DNA from 3 places in the Amycolatopsis alba DSM 44262 genome. Region 2 is predicted to be linked to each of the others. Evidence: riboswitches for the same ligand, from Rfam matches in the RefSeq annotation. Region 2 holds a riboswitch; each other region holds the start of a gene.
What was found. Region 2 has a riboswitch for cobalamin ahead of AMYAL_RS0137790 (CoA-acylating methylmalonate-semialdehyde dehydrogenase). Riboswitches for the same ligand answer to the same signal wherever they lie in the genome.
Positions count from the first base shown of each region.

Region 1: linked by a shared signal. The riboswitch ahead of metE (5-methyltetrahydropteroyltriglutamate--homocysteine S-methyltransferase) and the one ahead of AMYAL_RS0137790 (CoA-acylating methylmalonate-semialdehyde dehydrogenase) in region 2 are both predicted to bind cobalamin.
Region 3: linked by a shared signal. The riboswitch ahead of AMYAL_RS0103055 (prenyltransferase/squalene oxidase repeat-containing protein) and the one ahead of AMYAL_RS0137790 (CoA-acylating methylmalonate-semialdehyde dehydrogenase) in region 2 are both predicted to bind cobalamin.

Region 1 is NZ_KB913032.1:8,919,601-8,924,316, reverse strand. It holds gene metE (5-methyltetrahydropteroyltriglutamate--homocysteine S-methyltransferase) at 1-1,973, opposite strand, end outside; cobalamin riboswitch at 2,076-2,297, opposite strand; gene AMYAL_RS0141015 (TetR/AcrR family transcriptional regulator) at 2,337-2,906, opposite strand; gene AMYAL_RS0141010 (ketopantoate reductase family protein) at 2,996-3,946, shown strand; gene AMYAL_RS0141005 (ribonucleotide-diphosphate reductase subunit beta) at 4,042-4,716, opposite strand, start outside.
Region 2 is NZ_KB913032.1:8,121,498-8,126,213, forward strand. It holds gene AMYAL_RS0137780 (MmgE/PrpD family protein) at 1-693, opposite strand, end outside; gene AMYAL_RS0137785 (short-chain fatty acyl-CoA regulator family protein) at 842-2,242, shown strand; cobalamin riboswitch at 2,516-2,701, shown strand; gene AMYAL_RS0137790 (CoA-acylating methylmalonate-semialdehyde dehydrogenase) at 2,861-4,360, shown strand; gene AMYAL_RS0137795 (acyl-CoA dehydrogenase family protein) at 4,368-4,716, shown strand, end outside.
Region 3 is NZ_KB913032.1:690,061-694,776, reverse strand. It holds gene fahA (fumarylacetoacetase) at 1-221, shown strand, start outside; gene AMYAL_RS0103065 (ClpX C4-type zinc finger protein) at 232-600, opposite strand; gene AMYAL_RS0103060 (LLM class F420-dependent oxidoreductase) at 739-1,569, shown strand; gene AMYAL_RS0103055 (prenyltransferase/squalene oxidase repeat-containing protein) at 1,731-2,738, opposite strand; cobalamin riboswitch at 2,774-2,898, opposite strand; cobalamin riboswitch at 2,982-3,123, shown strand; gene AMYAL_RS50120 (hypothetical protein) at 3,207-4,716, shown strand, end outside.

The DNA.
Region 1 (4,716 bases), 800 kb from region 2:
GCGTCGATCGCCTTGACCACCTCACCGAACTCCGAATAGCACATATGCGTGTGGATCTGCGTCGCGTCGGAGATGCCGGACGTCGCCAGCCGGAACGACGAGACCGCCCACGCGAAGTACGCCTCGTGCGCGGCCGCGCGCAGCGGGAGCAGTTCCCGCAGCGCCGGCTCGTCGACCTGGATGACGCGGATGCCCACCTCCTGCAGGTCGTGGACCTCGTCGCGGATGGCCAGCGCCACCTGGCGGGCGGTCTCGCCCAGCGGCTGGTCGTCGCGGACGAACGACCACGCCAGGATCGTCACCGGACCGGTCAGCATTCCCTTGACGGGTTTGCCGGTCAGGCTCTGCGCGTAGCGCGCCCACTCGACGGTCATCGGCTCCGGGCGCGAGACGTCGCCGTACAGGATCGGCGGCCGGACACACCGCGAGCCATAGGACTGCACCCAGCCGAAGTCGGTGGCGGCGAACCCGGCCAGCCGCTCGGCGAAGTACTGCACCATGTCGTTGCGCTCGGGTTCGCCGTGCACCAGCACGTCCAGCCCGAGATCCTCCTGCAGCCGGATGACGTGCTCGATCTCCGCCTTCATCGCGGCCTCGTAGCCCGCGTCGTCCAGCGAACCCGCTTTGTGCGCGGCCCGCGCCTTGCGGACCTCGGTGGTCTGCGGGAACGAGCCGATCGTCGTGCTCGGCAACGGCGGCAGGTCCAGCGCGGCCTGCTGCGCCGCCGCGCGCCGGGCATAGGGGGAGCGGACGGTGTCTTCCGGCCGCAACGCCTCCAGCCTGGCGCGCACGCCGGCGTCGGCCAGGTCGGCCGCCGTGGCGCGATCCGAGACCGCGGCACGAGCGGCGGACAGGTCGACCCCGTCCTCCTTCAGCGCGCGCCCGAGCAGGACGACCTCGTCGACCTTCTGCTTGGCGAAAGCGAGCCAGCCCTTGAGACGCGGGTGAAGCCCGTCCTCCCGTTCGACGTCGTAGGGCACGTGCAGCAGTGAGCACGACGTCGACACGCTGACCGACTTCGCGGTGCCGAGCAGCGTCGCCGCCCGGCCGAGCGCGCGGGCCGGGTCGGTGCGCCAGACGTTGCGCCCGTCCACGACACCGGCCAGGACCTCCTTGTCCCGCAACGCGGGTTCGGCCACGACAGCGTCCACAAAGGACTCATCGGTGACCAGGTCGACGGCGATCGCGTCGATCGGGGAGCGGGCGAGCACTCCCAGAGCGCGACCGAGACCGCCGAAGTAGCCGGCGACCAGGATCTTCGGCCGCGCGGTGGCTTTCGCGAGCCGGTGGTAGGCGCGGATGAGCGCGTTGAGCTCCTGCTCGGTGCGATCCGCGGCGAAGGCGGGCTCGTCGAACTGCACCCACTCGACGCCTTCGTCGTGCAGCTGGCGCAGCAGTTCGACATAGCCGTCGAGGAGGTCGTCGAGCAGGTCCAGCGGGCGGAAGCCCTCTGGGGCGCTCTCGGACGCCTTCGCGAGGAGCAGGAACGTCACCGGGCCCACCAGTACCGGCCGCGTCTCGACGCCGATCGCGCGGGCTTCGCGATACTCGTCCAGCGGTTTGGTGCCGGTGAGCGAGAACGTCGTGTCCGGGCCGAGTTCGGGGACGAGGTAGTGGTAGTTCGTGTCGAACCACTTCGTCATCTCCATCGCCGGCGCGTCCTGCACCCCGCGCGCGGCGGCGAAGTAGGTGTCGAGCGGCGAAAGGCCGAGCGTCGTGAAGCGCTCCGGCAGCGCCCCGAACAGCTCGGCGGTGTCGAGCACCTGGTCGTAGTGGGAGAACGTGTTGGACGGGACGGAGTCCAGCCCGGCCTTTTCGAGCGCCTGCCAGGTCTGCGTCCGCAACGCGCGGCCGGTGCCCAGCAGTTCGGCCTCGTCGATCTTGCCCGCCCAGTAGCGTTCGAGCGCACGCTTGAGTTCCCGGTCCGGTCCGATCCGGGGGTAGCCCAGCACTGTCGTGCCGATTTCGGTCACAGCTCTCTCCTCGCGAGCTTGTCGTCAGAGTCCGGAGCGCGCGCAGGAGTGACCGCGATTTCGGTCGTGCCCATCCCGCGAGGCCCGGACTCACGCACGCCGTCGGCGCACGTACCACGGGCAGGTCTTCGGACTCGTGGGCGACTCGCTCGCTCCTACCGGCCGTCGCTTCCCAGGGCGCCATGCCCAGTGCTTTACCGTGTCTCGCACGGTGACGGCTTTCGTTCCCACATACCGCTGCGGGGCAGTCCCGGATTCACACCGGGTTCCCTGTTACCTCGACCGGCCTGGGAGGCCGGGCGAACCAGTAGCACCTCGAAGCGTACTCAGGAGCGCTACGGGACCGCTCGAATGTGAGAAAAGTCAGAGCGGACGGTGCAGCCCGTCCAGCAGGAGGGTGATGACACCGTCGGCCTCGGCCCGCCATCCGGGGCGGTCATGGGCCGCGCCGATGCCGTGCAACGCCATCATCACGGCGCCGGCGTCCACGTCGTCGCGAACGGTGCCGTCCCGGACGGCGTCGGCCACCAGGTCGGTGACAGCCTGTTCCAGCGCCTGGCTGCCCTCGGCGAGCGCGCCCGAACGATCGGCCATGAGGGTGGCCAGCGTCCGGGCCAGGCCTTGATGGGCATCGATGTGGTCGACCATGTCGCGGAGGAAGGTCGCCAACGCCTCCGCCGCGGGCAGGGTGGCCTGGAGCTGTCGGGCGCGGTCGCACAGCGCGGCGACTTCCCCGTGGTAGACCGCCTCGGCCAGTGCCTCCCTGGTGGGGAAGTGGCGGTAGAGCGTGCCGGTGCCCACGCCTGCCAGGCAGGCGAAGTCGTCGAAGCGCAGATCGAAGAAGCATCCGGCCTGGAAGAGCTCCCGTGCCTTGGCGAGCAGGGCCTCGCGCTTGCGCCGGGCATCGGCCCGCAGCGGCTTGTCGGCGGTCATGCGCTCCCTCGCGTTGACAAATGGAGATCATCTCCATATTTTCGAAGTGGAGATGATCTCCACATCAATCGTACCCCGTGAGGTGCACCTTGAAGATCCTGATGTTCGGCCGTGGCGTGATCGCCACCATCTACGGCTGGGCCCTGCACAAGGCGGGACATGACGTCGAGTTCTACGTCCGGCCGGGCCGCGCTGCGGAGTACGGGGACACGGTGGATCTCGACCTGCTCGACACGCGGCGCCGGGTATGGGGGCAGCGCGTCGTCGAAGAGTGGCCGGTGCGCCTCCGCGAAACACTGGAGCCGGACCACGATTTCGACCTGATCGTGCTCAGCGTGTCGCACCACCGCCTTCCGGAGGCGACGGCTTTCCTGGCCCCTCGTGTCGGCAAGGCCACGGTACTTGTCTTCGGCAACATCTGGACCGAGCCGACGGCGGCGATCGGCCCGCTCCCTCTCGACCGGATCGCCTGGGGCTTTCCGCAGGCCGGAGGCGGTTTCGACGCGGACGGCGTGCTCCACGGGATGCTGATGCCGTCGGTCATCTTCGGCACCCTCGGCAGGCCCCCGACCGATCGGGAGCGGGCCGTGCGCCAGGCGTTTCGCGAGGCCGGGCTCCGGATCAAGGAGCGGCCCGACTTCCGCGGCTGGCTGTGGGTCCATTTCGTGTCGGATGCGGGCTTGCTCTCGCAGGGCCTGCGGCTGGGTTCCCTGTCCGAGCTGGCCGGGTCGAGGACCGACTTACGCGAGGGGTTGCTGAACGGCCGTGAACTACTGCCGCTTCTCCAGGCGCGCGGCCTCGACCTGCGACGTCACCGGGTCGGTTTGCTGCCGTTCCGGGCGCCCACCTGGCTGACGGCCTCCGTGCTCGCCTGGCTGACCGCTCATGTCGCCGTGGCGCGCGTGAGTGTCACGGCGCACTCCGACCCCGGCGCCGAGGAGCCGCGCGAGGTCTGCCGGGACACCCTGGCCGAAGCGCGGCGGCTGGGCGTCCCGGTGCCGCGCCTGGAAGCGGCGGAACAGTACTTCGCCCAAGCCTGAACCTGAAGCGGCGAAAGTGTTGCCGAGTACATGAAGGCCCCCTTCCTGCACCTGGGCGCAAGGAAGGGGGCCTTCATGTACTTCGGAGGGACTTGTCAGTCCCAGTCGAGGGCGCCACCGGACTGGTACTCGATGACGCGGGTCTCGAAGAAGTTCTTCTCCTTCTTGAGGTCCATCGCCTCCGACATCCACGGGAACGGGTTCTCCGTCTCGCCGAAGATCGGCTGGAGGCCGATCTGCTGGGCGCGGCGGTCGGTGATGAAGTGCATGTACTGCTCGATCAGCTCGGCCGAGAGCCCGAGCATGCCGCGCGGCATGGTGTCGCGGGCGTAGGCGACCTCGAGCTCGCACGCCTCGGTCAGCATGCCGCGGATCTCCGCCTGGAACTCTTCGGTCCACAGGTGCGGGTTCTCGATCTTGATCTGGTTGATGCAGTCGATGCCGAAGTTCAGGTGGATCGACTCGTCGCGCAGGATGTACTGGTACTGCTCGGCGATGCCGATCATCTTGTTCCGGCGGCCGAGCGACAGGATCTGCGCGAAGCCGGTGTAGAACCACATGCCCTCGAAGATCACGTAGAACGCGACCAGGTCACGCAGGAAGTTCTGGTCGGCCTCGGGAGTGCCGGTCTCGAAGTCCGGGTTCTCCAGGTTCTGCGTGTACTTCAGCGCCCACGCGTCCTTCTCCGAGATGGAGGGGACCTCGCGGTACATGTTGAACAGCTCGCCCTCGACCAGGCCGAGGCTCTCGCAGATGTACTGGAAGGTGTG
Region 2 (4,716 bases):
GTCGACGGCCTCGATCGCGGCCTTGCAGGCGAAGGCGGGCGCGTAGGCCTTCCACGAGGAGATCTCGCCCTTGCGGGATTGGCGCGTCGTCGTCGTGGTGTGCAACGCCTGCCCGATGGCCTGGTACACGGTCTCGGTGTCCAGGCCCAGCAACGCCCCCAGGCCACCCGCGACGGACGGGCCGAGGTGGGCGATATGGTCGATCTTGTGCTCGTGCAGGCAGATCCCGCGCACGAGGTTCACCTGGAGTTCGTATCCGGTGACGATGCCGCGGAGCAGATCCGCGCCGGTGCGCCCGGTGTGCTGGGCGACGGCGAGGATCGGCGGGATGTTGTCGCCGGGGTGCGAGTAGTCCGCGGCGAGGAAGGTGTCGTGGTAGTCCAGTTCCCGGACGGCGACGCCGTTGGCCCAGGCCGCCCATTCCGGGGAGTACCGTCCTTCGACGCCGAACACCGTCGCACCCGGTGTGCCGGGATGCGCCAGCGCCTGGTCACGAGCGGACGCGACGGGACGCCGGGTAAGTGACGCGGCGGCCACGGCGGCGTTGTCGATCATGCGGTTGATCACCATGTCAGCGGCCTCGGGTGACACCGGTACGTCGTCGGTGGCGACGGCGGCGAGCTTCCACGCCAGTTGCTCCTCGCGGGGCAGCGGCTCGGCGGAACGGTAGGTGCGGACGGTGTGGTCGGTCATTACGTTCCTTCGGGGTTCGGATCCCTTGTGAAGCTTGTGGTGCTCTCGACCGAGCGTGACACCGACCGCGTACCGTTCACCAGGCCAGAGCCCTGTGAAGGTTTGTGAACGTTCGCGGACCGCTTGTAAAAGTTGTTACAGTCGGCTTGTGGAGAAGATGTACGCGGGAGCGCGGCTGCGGCAACTGCGTGAAGGCCGGTCGATGACGCAGTCCGAGCTGGCGCGGCTGCTGGAGATCTCGCCGAGCTACGTCAACCAGCTCGAACACAACGGCAGACCACTGACGCTGCCGGTCCTGCTGAAGCTCACCGAGACCTTCGGCGTGGACACGGAGTTCTTCGCCGCCCAGGACACCGCGCGGCTGGTCGCGGACGTACGCGAGGTGTTCGACGACAACACCGTCAGCGGCGCGATCTCCGCCGGCGAGGTCGACGCCCTGACCACCACCCTGCCCGAGGTGGCACGGACACTCGTCGCGCTCCACCGGCGTTACCGGGACGCGGTGGAGAACATCGCGACGCTGGTGACCGAACAGGGACTCGATCGCTCGACCGCGCAGCAGCCGCACGAGGAGATCCGTGACTGGTTCTACGCACGCCGCAACCACGTCGCCGAACTCGACGCTCCCGCGGAGAAGCTCGCCGCCGCACTGCGCTTGCACCCTGGCGAAGTCCGCAATGGACTGGCGGCCGGGCTCCTGGAGCGGCACGGAGTCAAGGTCGTCGCCGAACCCCTGGGCGCCGACCAGCACCACTTCGACGCACGCGAGAAGACCCTGCGCCTCTCCCCCGCCCTGAGACCAGGGCAAGCCGCCTTCCGGCTCGCGTCCGAACTGGCACTGCTGGAAGCCGGAGACGTGATCGACCGGCTGGTGGACGGCGGCAACTTCGGCGGCGACACCGCCCGGCGGCTCGCCCGGATCGGCCTGGCCAACTATTACGCGGGCGCGGTCGTGCTGCCGTACCGCGTCTTCCTCGGCGCGGCCGAACGGTACCGCTACGACATCATGCGGCTCTCGGACCATTTCGGTGTCGGCTTCGAGACGATCTGCCACCGGCTGTCCACTTTGCAGCGTCCCGGCACACGCGGGGTGCCGTTCTCGTTCGTCCGCGTCGATCGCGCGGGCAACATCTCGAAACGCCAGTCCGCCACCGGGTTCCACTTCTCCAGGGTCGGCGGCTCGTGTCCACTGTGGATCGTCTACGAAGCCTTCGGTTCGCCGGGCCGGATCCTCACGCAGATCGCCGAACTCCCGGACGGGAAGAAGTACTTCTGGCTCGCGCGCACCGTTTCCCGCGCGGCGGGCGGGCACGGCGATCCGGGGAAGACGTTCGCGATCGGGCTCGGCTGCGAACTGCGGCATGCCCGGCGGCTCGTCTACTCCGACGGCCTGGCACTCGGCACCGGCGCGGCGATCACCCCGATCGGGATGGGCTGCAAGGTCTGCGAGCGGCCCGCCTGCCCGCAGCGTGCCTTCCCCGCGATCGGGAAGCCAATGCGGGTGGACGAGCACTCCTCCAGCCTGCTGCCCTACCCACCCCTCGCCTGAGTCGCGATTCGGAGCGGGGCCGCCGGCCCCGGTGTCGCGAAAGCCACTTTCGGGACGTCTGATGTCTCGAAAGTGGCTTTCGCGACACTCGGCACTGCCGACCGCTACCGCTCCCGACCGCTACCGCCGCCGGGCAGGTGGTCCCGCCGGAAGCGTTGCGAAAGCCACTTTCGCAACCTTCAACGTTGCGAAAGTGGCTTTCGCAACACCAGCTACCACCCCGCCGCTCGATGGAGCGGGGCCGCTGAGGCGTACGCCACAACCTCGACATAGTCGGACTTCCTACTTTATGGTGTCCACAGGTCTGCGGTGCAGGGAAGCCGGTGGAAATCCGGTGCGGTCCCGCCACTGTGACCGGGGAGCGGCGCTCCCGCAGAGAAGGCCACTGGCGCGAGCCGGGAAGGCCGGAGCCGCCGCGGATCCGGGAGCCAGGATACCGGCCGCAGATGTCCACGTTCGTCCACGAGGATGGAGCTGAACGCATGCGGATTCTTCCTGCCTGCGCGAAAGTCGCCGACCCGCCACCACCCCGGCGGTAAGTCGTCCGTACTCCCCTGCCCGGCCGCCGATCGCGGTCTTCGGGCGGCTTCGTCCTGCGTACTTTCGGAAAGGGCATCCATGAGCACCGAACTCAGTCATTTCGTCGGCGGCAAGCCGGTCGCGGGGACGTCCGGCCGGTTCGCCGACGTCTTCGACCCCAGCACCGGCGCCGTCCAGGCCCGTGTCCCGCTCGCCTCGGCCGACGAGGTCGCCACCGTGGTCGCGGACGCGGCGCAGGCCCAGCTCGAGTGGGCCCGCTGGAACCCGCAGCGGCGGGCCCGTGTGCTGATGAAGTTCGTCGACCTCGTCCGCGCCGAGGAGGACTCCCTCGCCCGGCTGCTCACCTCCGAACACGGCAAGACCGTCCCCGACGCGCGCGGCGACATCCAGCGCGGGCTCGAAGTGGTCGAGTTCGCCATCGGCATCCCGCATCTGCTCAAGGGCGAGTACAGCGACAACGCGGGCACCGGTATCGACGTCTACTCGATGCGGCAGCCGCTCGGCGTGGTCGCCGGGATCACGCCGTTCAACTTCCCCGCGATGATCCCGCTGTGGAAGGCCGCCCCGGCGATCGCCTGCGGGAACGCCTTCGTGCTCAAACCGTCCGAACGCGACCCGTCGGTCCCCCTGCGGCTGGCCGAGCTCTTCCTGGAAGCCGGTCTGCCGCCGGGTGTGTTCAACGTGGTCAACGGCGACAAGGAAGCCGTCGACGCGCTGCTGACCGATCCCCGCGTCGAGGCCGTCGGCTTCGTCGGTTCGTCGTCGATCGCCGAGTACATCTACACCACCGCGGCCGCGCACGGAAAGCGCGCGCAGTGCTTCGGCGGAGCCAAGAACCACATGATCGTGATGCCGGACGCGGACCTCGACCAGGTCGTCGACGCGCTGATCGGCGCCGGGTACGGCTCCGCGGGCGAACGCTGCATGGCGATCTCGGTCGCCGTCCCGGTCGGCGAGGCCACCGCCGACGCGCTGGCCGCCCGGCTTACCGAACGTGTCAAGACGCTGAAGGTCGGCGCCTCGCTCGACGAGACGGCCGACTTCGGGCCGCTGGTGACCGCCGAGGCCGTCCAGCGCGTCCGCGACTACATCGACGTCGGCCTCGCGGAAGGGGCGAAGCTGCTCGTCGACGGTCGCGAGACCACTGTGGACGGTCACGAGAACGGCTTCTTCCTCGGCGGCTGCCTGTTCGACCACGTCACCAGCGACATGCGGATCTACCGTGAAGAGATCTTCGGGCCGGTGCTGTCGATCGTCCGCGCGGCCGACTACGAGGAAGCACTCCGGCTGCCCAGCGAGCACGAGTACGGCAACGGCGTCGCGATCTTCACCCGCGACGGTGACACCGCCCGCGACTTCACCTCGCGGGTGAACACCGGCATGGTCGGAGTCAACGTGCCCATCCCGGTGCCGATCGCCTACCACACCTTCGGCGGCTGGAAGCGTTCCGGTTTCGGCGATCTGAACCAGCACGGGCCGGACTCGATCCGCTTCTACACCAAGACCAAGACGGTCACCTCGCGCTGGCCTTCCGGCACCAAGGAAGGCGCCAGCTTCGTCATCCCGACGATGAGCTGAGGCCGCGATGAGACTGACCGACGAACAGCGGGCCCTTCGCGAGACCGCGGCGGAGTTCGCCGCGGAGCACCTCGCCCCGCACGCGATCGAATGGGACCAGGCCAAGCACTTCCCGGTCGACGTCCTGCGCAAGGCCGCCCAGCTGGGCATGGGCGGCGTCTACCTGCCCGAAGACCTCGGCGGCTCCGCGCTCGGACGGCTCGACGGCGTCCTCGTCTTCGAGGCGCTCGCCACCGGCTGCCCTTCGCTGGCCGCGTATATCTCCATCCACAACATGGTCGCGACCATGATCGACAAGTTCGGCGACGACGCCCAGCGGCACCGGTACCTGCCGCGGATGTCCACTATGGATACTT
Region 3 (4,716 bases), 7.4 Mb from region 2:
ACCTGTACGGCTCCGGGACGATCTCCGGACCGGAGAAGCACCAGCGCGGCGCGTTCCTCGAATTGTCCTGGGGCGGCAAGGAACCGCTCACGGTCAAAGGGGAGGAGCGCACCTTCCTGCTGGACGGCGACGAGGTCGTGATCACCGGAACCGCGCCCGGCGCGAACGGCTCGCGGATCGGATTTGGCGAGGTCCGCGGCCGCGTGCTGCCCGCGAAGTGACCGGGACGGGCTACTTCTCGCCGGAGAATCGCTCCCAGGCCGATTGACGGGTGATGCCGAGGGCGTCCCCGATCCGGGTCCAGCTGGCGCCCAGTTCCCTGGCGCGCCGAACCCAGCCGGCGAGGCTTTCCTCCACCTGGTCCGACGTCCTGGCGACTCGAGGCAGAGCCGCCAGGACGTCTTCGAGGTCATGCGCCTGCTCCCACGGGGCGAGCTGGGGAACCGCGGCCGTCCTGGTCTCGATGACCTGCTGGCACAGCACCACGCAAGCCGAGCAGATGAACACCCCCGGTCCCGCGACCAGGGCACTGACCTCCGTGTTGGGCTTGAGGCAGAACGAGCACGCGGCGATGACCGACTGGTCCGCAGTGGAGGGCATGGCACACCTTTCCCGACGTTTTGTCAGGCGCATCCTGACAGGGCGTCAGGTTAGCCCTGACAAGATGCCGGGTGCAAGAGCCGCGGCCGAGTGAGGGCCTCCGGGAATACCCGGTGGCCCTCAGGAGTCGTGCTGATCATGGACTTCGGTATCGCGACGTCAGTGACCGACGAGGGAATCCGGCCGCACGTACTGGGAGCGGCGTTGGAGGAGAAGGGTTTCGACTCCCTCTACCTCCCCGAACATTCCCACATCCCGGTCAGCAGGGAGAGCCCGTACCCCGGTGGTGAGCTGCCGCGGGGCGCCCTCCGCAATCTCGACCCGTTCGTGGCGCTGGCCGCCGCCGCGACGGTCACCTCGAAACTCCGGCTGGGCACCGCGGTCGCCCTGATGATCCAGCGCGACCTGTTCTACACGGCCAAGGAAATCTCCAGCCTCGACCTGCTTTCCGGCGGCCGGGTGGTCTTCGGGGTCGGGGCGGGCTGGAACATCGAGGAGATGCGCAACCACGGCGTCGACCCGCGGACGCGGGGCGCGCTGCTGACCGAACAGCTCCAGGCGCTCAAGGAGATCTGGACCAAGGACGAGGCGGAGTTCCACGGCAAGCACGTCGACTTCGATCCGGTCTACTCCTGGCCGAAGCCGGTGCGGAAACCGCATCCGCCGATCTACGTCGCCGGTCAGGGCCCGGCCGGGCTCAAACGGCTCGCCGAACACGCCGACGGCTGGCTGCCGCATTCCGTGACCCCGCCTGAGGAATTGCGGCGCGTCCGGTCGTGGCTCGCCGACCAGGGCCGTGAAGACGTCCGGATCAGCGTGTTCGGCGCTCCGGCCGATCTCGACCTGCTGCGCGGCCTCGCCGATGCCGGGGTCGACGAGGTCTCCCTCATCCTGCCGACGCTGCCCGAGGCCGAGACGCTGGAGCGCCTCGACAAGCTTGTGCAGGTCGTCGAGCCGCTCCGCGCCTGAAGAACCGTGGGTGGCGTCACGGGCTCGCGCCGGTCCTGTTCCGGGGCAGACGACGTGACGGTGGAGGATTCAGGACGTTCAACGTCCCAAATCCTCCACACTCGACCACCAGCCAAGCAACTACGAGTCCACCAGAACCGGCCTCACCACTCACCGGCCGCTTACGGGCAGGCGAGCACCGGAGCCTGCGGACGGCCGCCGCCGTGCAGGTCACTCAGCGGAACCCTGGCCAGGCCGAGGATCGCCTGCGCGGTCGCGCGCGGGGCGGTCGACGGGTTCAGGCCGGTGGCGTCGTAGGCGATCGCGCCGCGGTCCGCCTCGGCGCCGGTGCAGCCGGTCTGCAGCGACCGCAGGAATTCCCGCGCCTTGACCGCGGCGGCGGGACGGTGCCCGGCCAGCGCTTCGGCGGCGAGGCCGGTGCTGTTGGCGTTCGGCGCGTTCGTGCCGACACCGAAGCCGCCGTTCGCGTGCTGCTTGGTGACCAGCCAGGTGGTGCCTTCGCGGGCGTTCACCGCGTCACCGGTGGCGCGCAGGGCCTGCACGACCATCGCGGTCGAGTCGACGTCGCTCGTGCAGGTCGCTTCGCCGAAGTTCAGCGGGAAGCCGCCGTCCGCGCACTGGCTGCCCGCCAGGAAGGTCACCGCCGACGCGGGCGCCCCGGCGGGGGTGCGATCCAGCGCCAGCAGGGCGAGCGACTGCGAGAAGGCGTTGGAGTAGTCGCCGAATTCGGAGCGGTCGGAGAACCGGCCGGACGGCGTGAGCAGCGAGAGCAGTCCCGTTTTCAGATCGACACCGCCGAACGACGCCGGGTTCTTGCCCCGGATCTGCGCGGCGAGCAGAAGTTTGGCGTGCGCGCCCGCGTACGCCTCGGCGCCGCTGCCGACGTAGCCGGTGGTGATCTCCGGCTTCGCCAGCCAGGCGATCGCCTTGCCCGCGTTCGTGTCGGACACCCCGGCGGCGGCGAACGCGAAGATCGCGTCGATCGTCAAGCCCTGGTCGGGGAACTTCTGGCCGCCGAAGTCGGCCTCGAACCTTTCCCCGTCGGTCAGCTGCCTGGCGAGCCAGCCCGCGGCGGCGTCCGCCTTGACCGGGGTGGCCGCGGTCGCCGCCGGTGCGGCGACCAGTCCGATGCCGCACAGCAAGGCGACAGCGAGGACCAAACGTCTCATGAGAACCCTTTCCCGCATTTCCACGACAGGAGTCGGTGGTGACACCGCGCGATGTGGGTGACCGGGCTCGCCTGGAGGGCATACCGTTGCGGGACAGCGCCGGACTCTCACCGGACTTCCCCCACGACCGCGCTGAATCGGACGAACCGAAGAATCTCATCCCGGTCAAGCGCCGGGGTACCGCCGGGCGCGAGCGGTGATGTGATCCTGGCAACCGACCTGGTCAGCGGTGCCTGCCGCAGGTAATCGAGTGTTAACCTCGGCGGGCTCGACAACTGAACACCGCTGCCCGTGACGGGGAAGCCGGTCGAAATCCGGCGCTGTCGCGCAACCGTGGGCCCTTCACCAGGGCGAGCCGGGGTACCGCACGGGCGGATGAACCAACCAGAAGTCCGAACCACTGTCGCGATAAACAGGGGTGACTGCGGCGTCCCGCGCCTGTCCTCCGTCATGCCGCAAGGAGGAGTCATGCGCCGCGGGTACCAGGCCGCACTGGCCTTCGCCGTCAGCGTCGGCGTGGTCGCCGCACTGCTCACCGGAACGGCGACGGCCGCCGGTGACCGTGACGCGGCGCAGGCGAATTCCCGCTGGCTCGCGACGAAACTGAAGCCGGACGGCACGCTCGAGAACCCCGCCGGCGGTCAGCTGCCCGACCACGGCCTGATGCTCGACGTGCTCTTCGCGATGTACGCCGCGGGCGAAGGTCAGCGTGCCGAGCCGATCGCGAAGTTCCTCGACGAACAAGGCCACGCCACCGACTACTTCACCTGGGACGGGTTCATCCCCGGCGCGGGGTTCGACAACGTCATCGTCGGCGGCGCCACGGCCAAGACCCTGGTCGCCGCGGAGGTCTCCGGCCGGAACCCCCGGAGCTTCGACGGCTACGACCTGGTCGCCGAGACCAAGGCCGCGATCATGCGCAACGGCCCCGACAAGGGCCGGGTAAGCGACTACACGAAGAATCCCGACATCACTGGCACGGTGAGCAACAACGCCAACATGTTCGGCCAGGCGCTCGGCGTGATCGGGCTCGCCGCGGTGGGCGAGAACGACCAGCTCGCCATCGACAAGCTGCTGACCCAGCAGTGTTCCGAGGGCTACTTCCGCATCTTCTTCCCCTACATCCCGACGAAAGAGACCGGCGACCACGTCACCCCGGACGGTCACAAGGTCTCGACCTGCGACGAGGGCAAGCCGCTCGACCTGTCCCCGTCCGACGGCGACGCCACCGGCATCGCGCTTTCGGCGATGGTGGCCGCGCGGAAGGCGGGCGCGACCGGGCTCGACGCCCCGATCGCCAAGACCGTCTCGTGGCTGCTCGGCAACCAGAGCGCCGGTGGCGGCTGGGGTGGCGGCGTCGGCACCGAGGCCCCGAACACCAACAGCACCGGGATGATCGTCCAGGGGCTCGCCGACGCGGGCGGCGCGGCCGCGGCGGTGGACAAGGGCGTGCGGTTCCTCAAATCCGCGCAGGCCAACGCCGCGGCCGACGCAGGCAACCGGCTCGCGGGCGAACTCGGCGCGATCGCCTACAACCCCGCTTCCTACGAAGCCGCGCGTACCTCGGGCATCAGCGGGCTCGACACCTGGATCCGCGCGGGTGCCCAGGCTTCGCTCGGGCTGGCGCAGATCGGCTTCTATTCGCTCGCGAAGGGCGGCGCGCAGCCGCCGACCAGCAGCGTTTCGGAAACGCCGACGACCTCGTCCGAAACGGGCTCGCCCACGAGCACCCCGACTTCGACCACGAGCGAACCGGTGCCGACCAGCACCACCACGACCACGACCACGACCACCACCACGACCACAACGACGACGACCACCACGACCACGACGTCGGTGACACCGACGCCGAGCACGTCGTCCCAGTCGGTCAGCCCGCCCGCGCCGAGCACGGTCACCGTCACGAACACCCCGCCCGCAGCCAAACCGGTGCCGGACAAGCCGGCACCGAAGACCGTGGCGCCGAAACCCAAGAAGA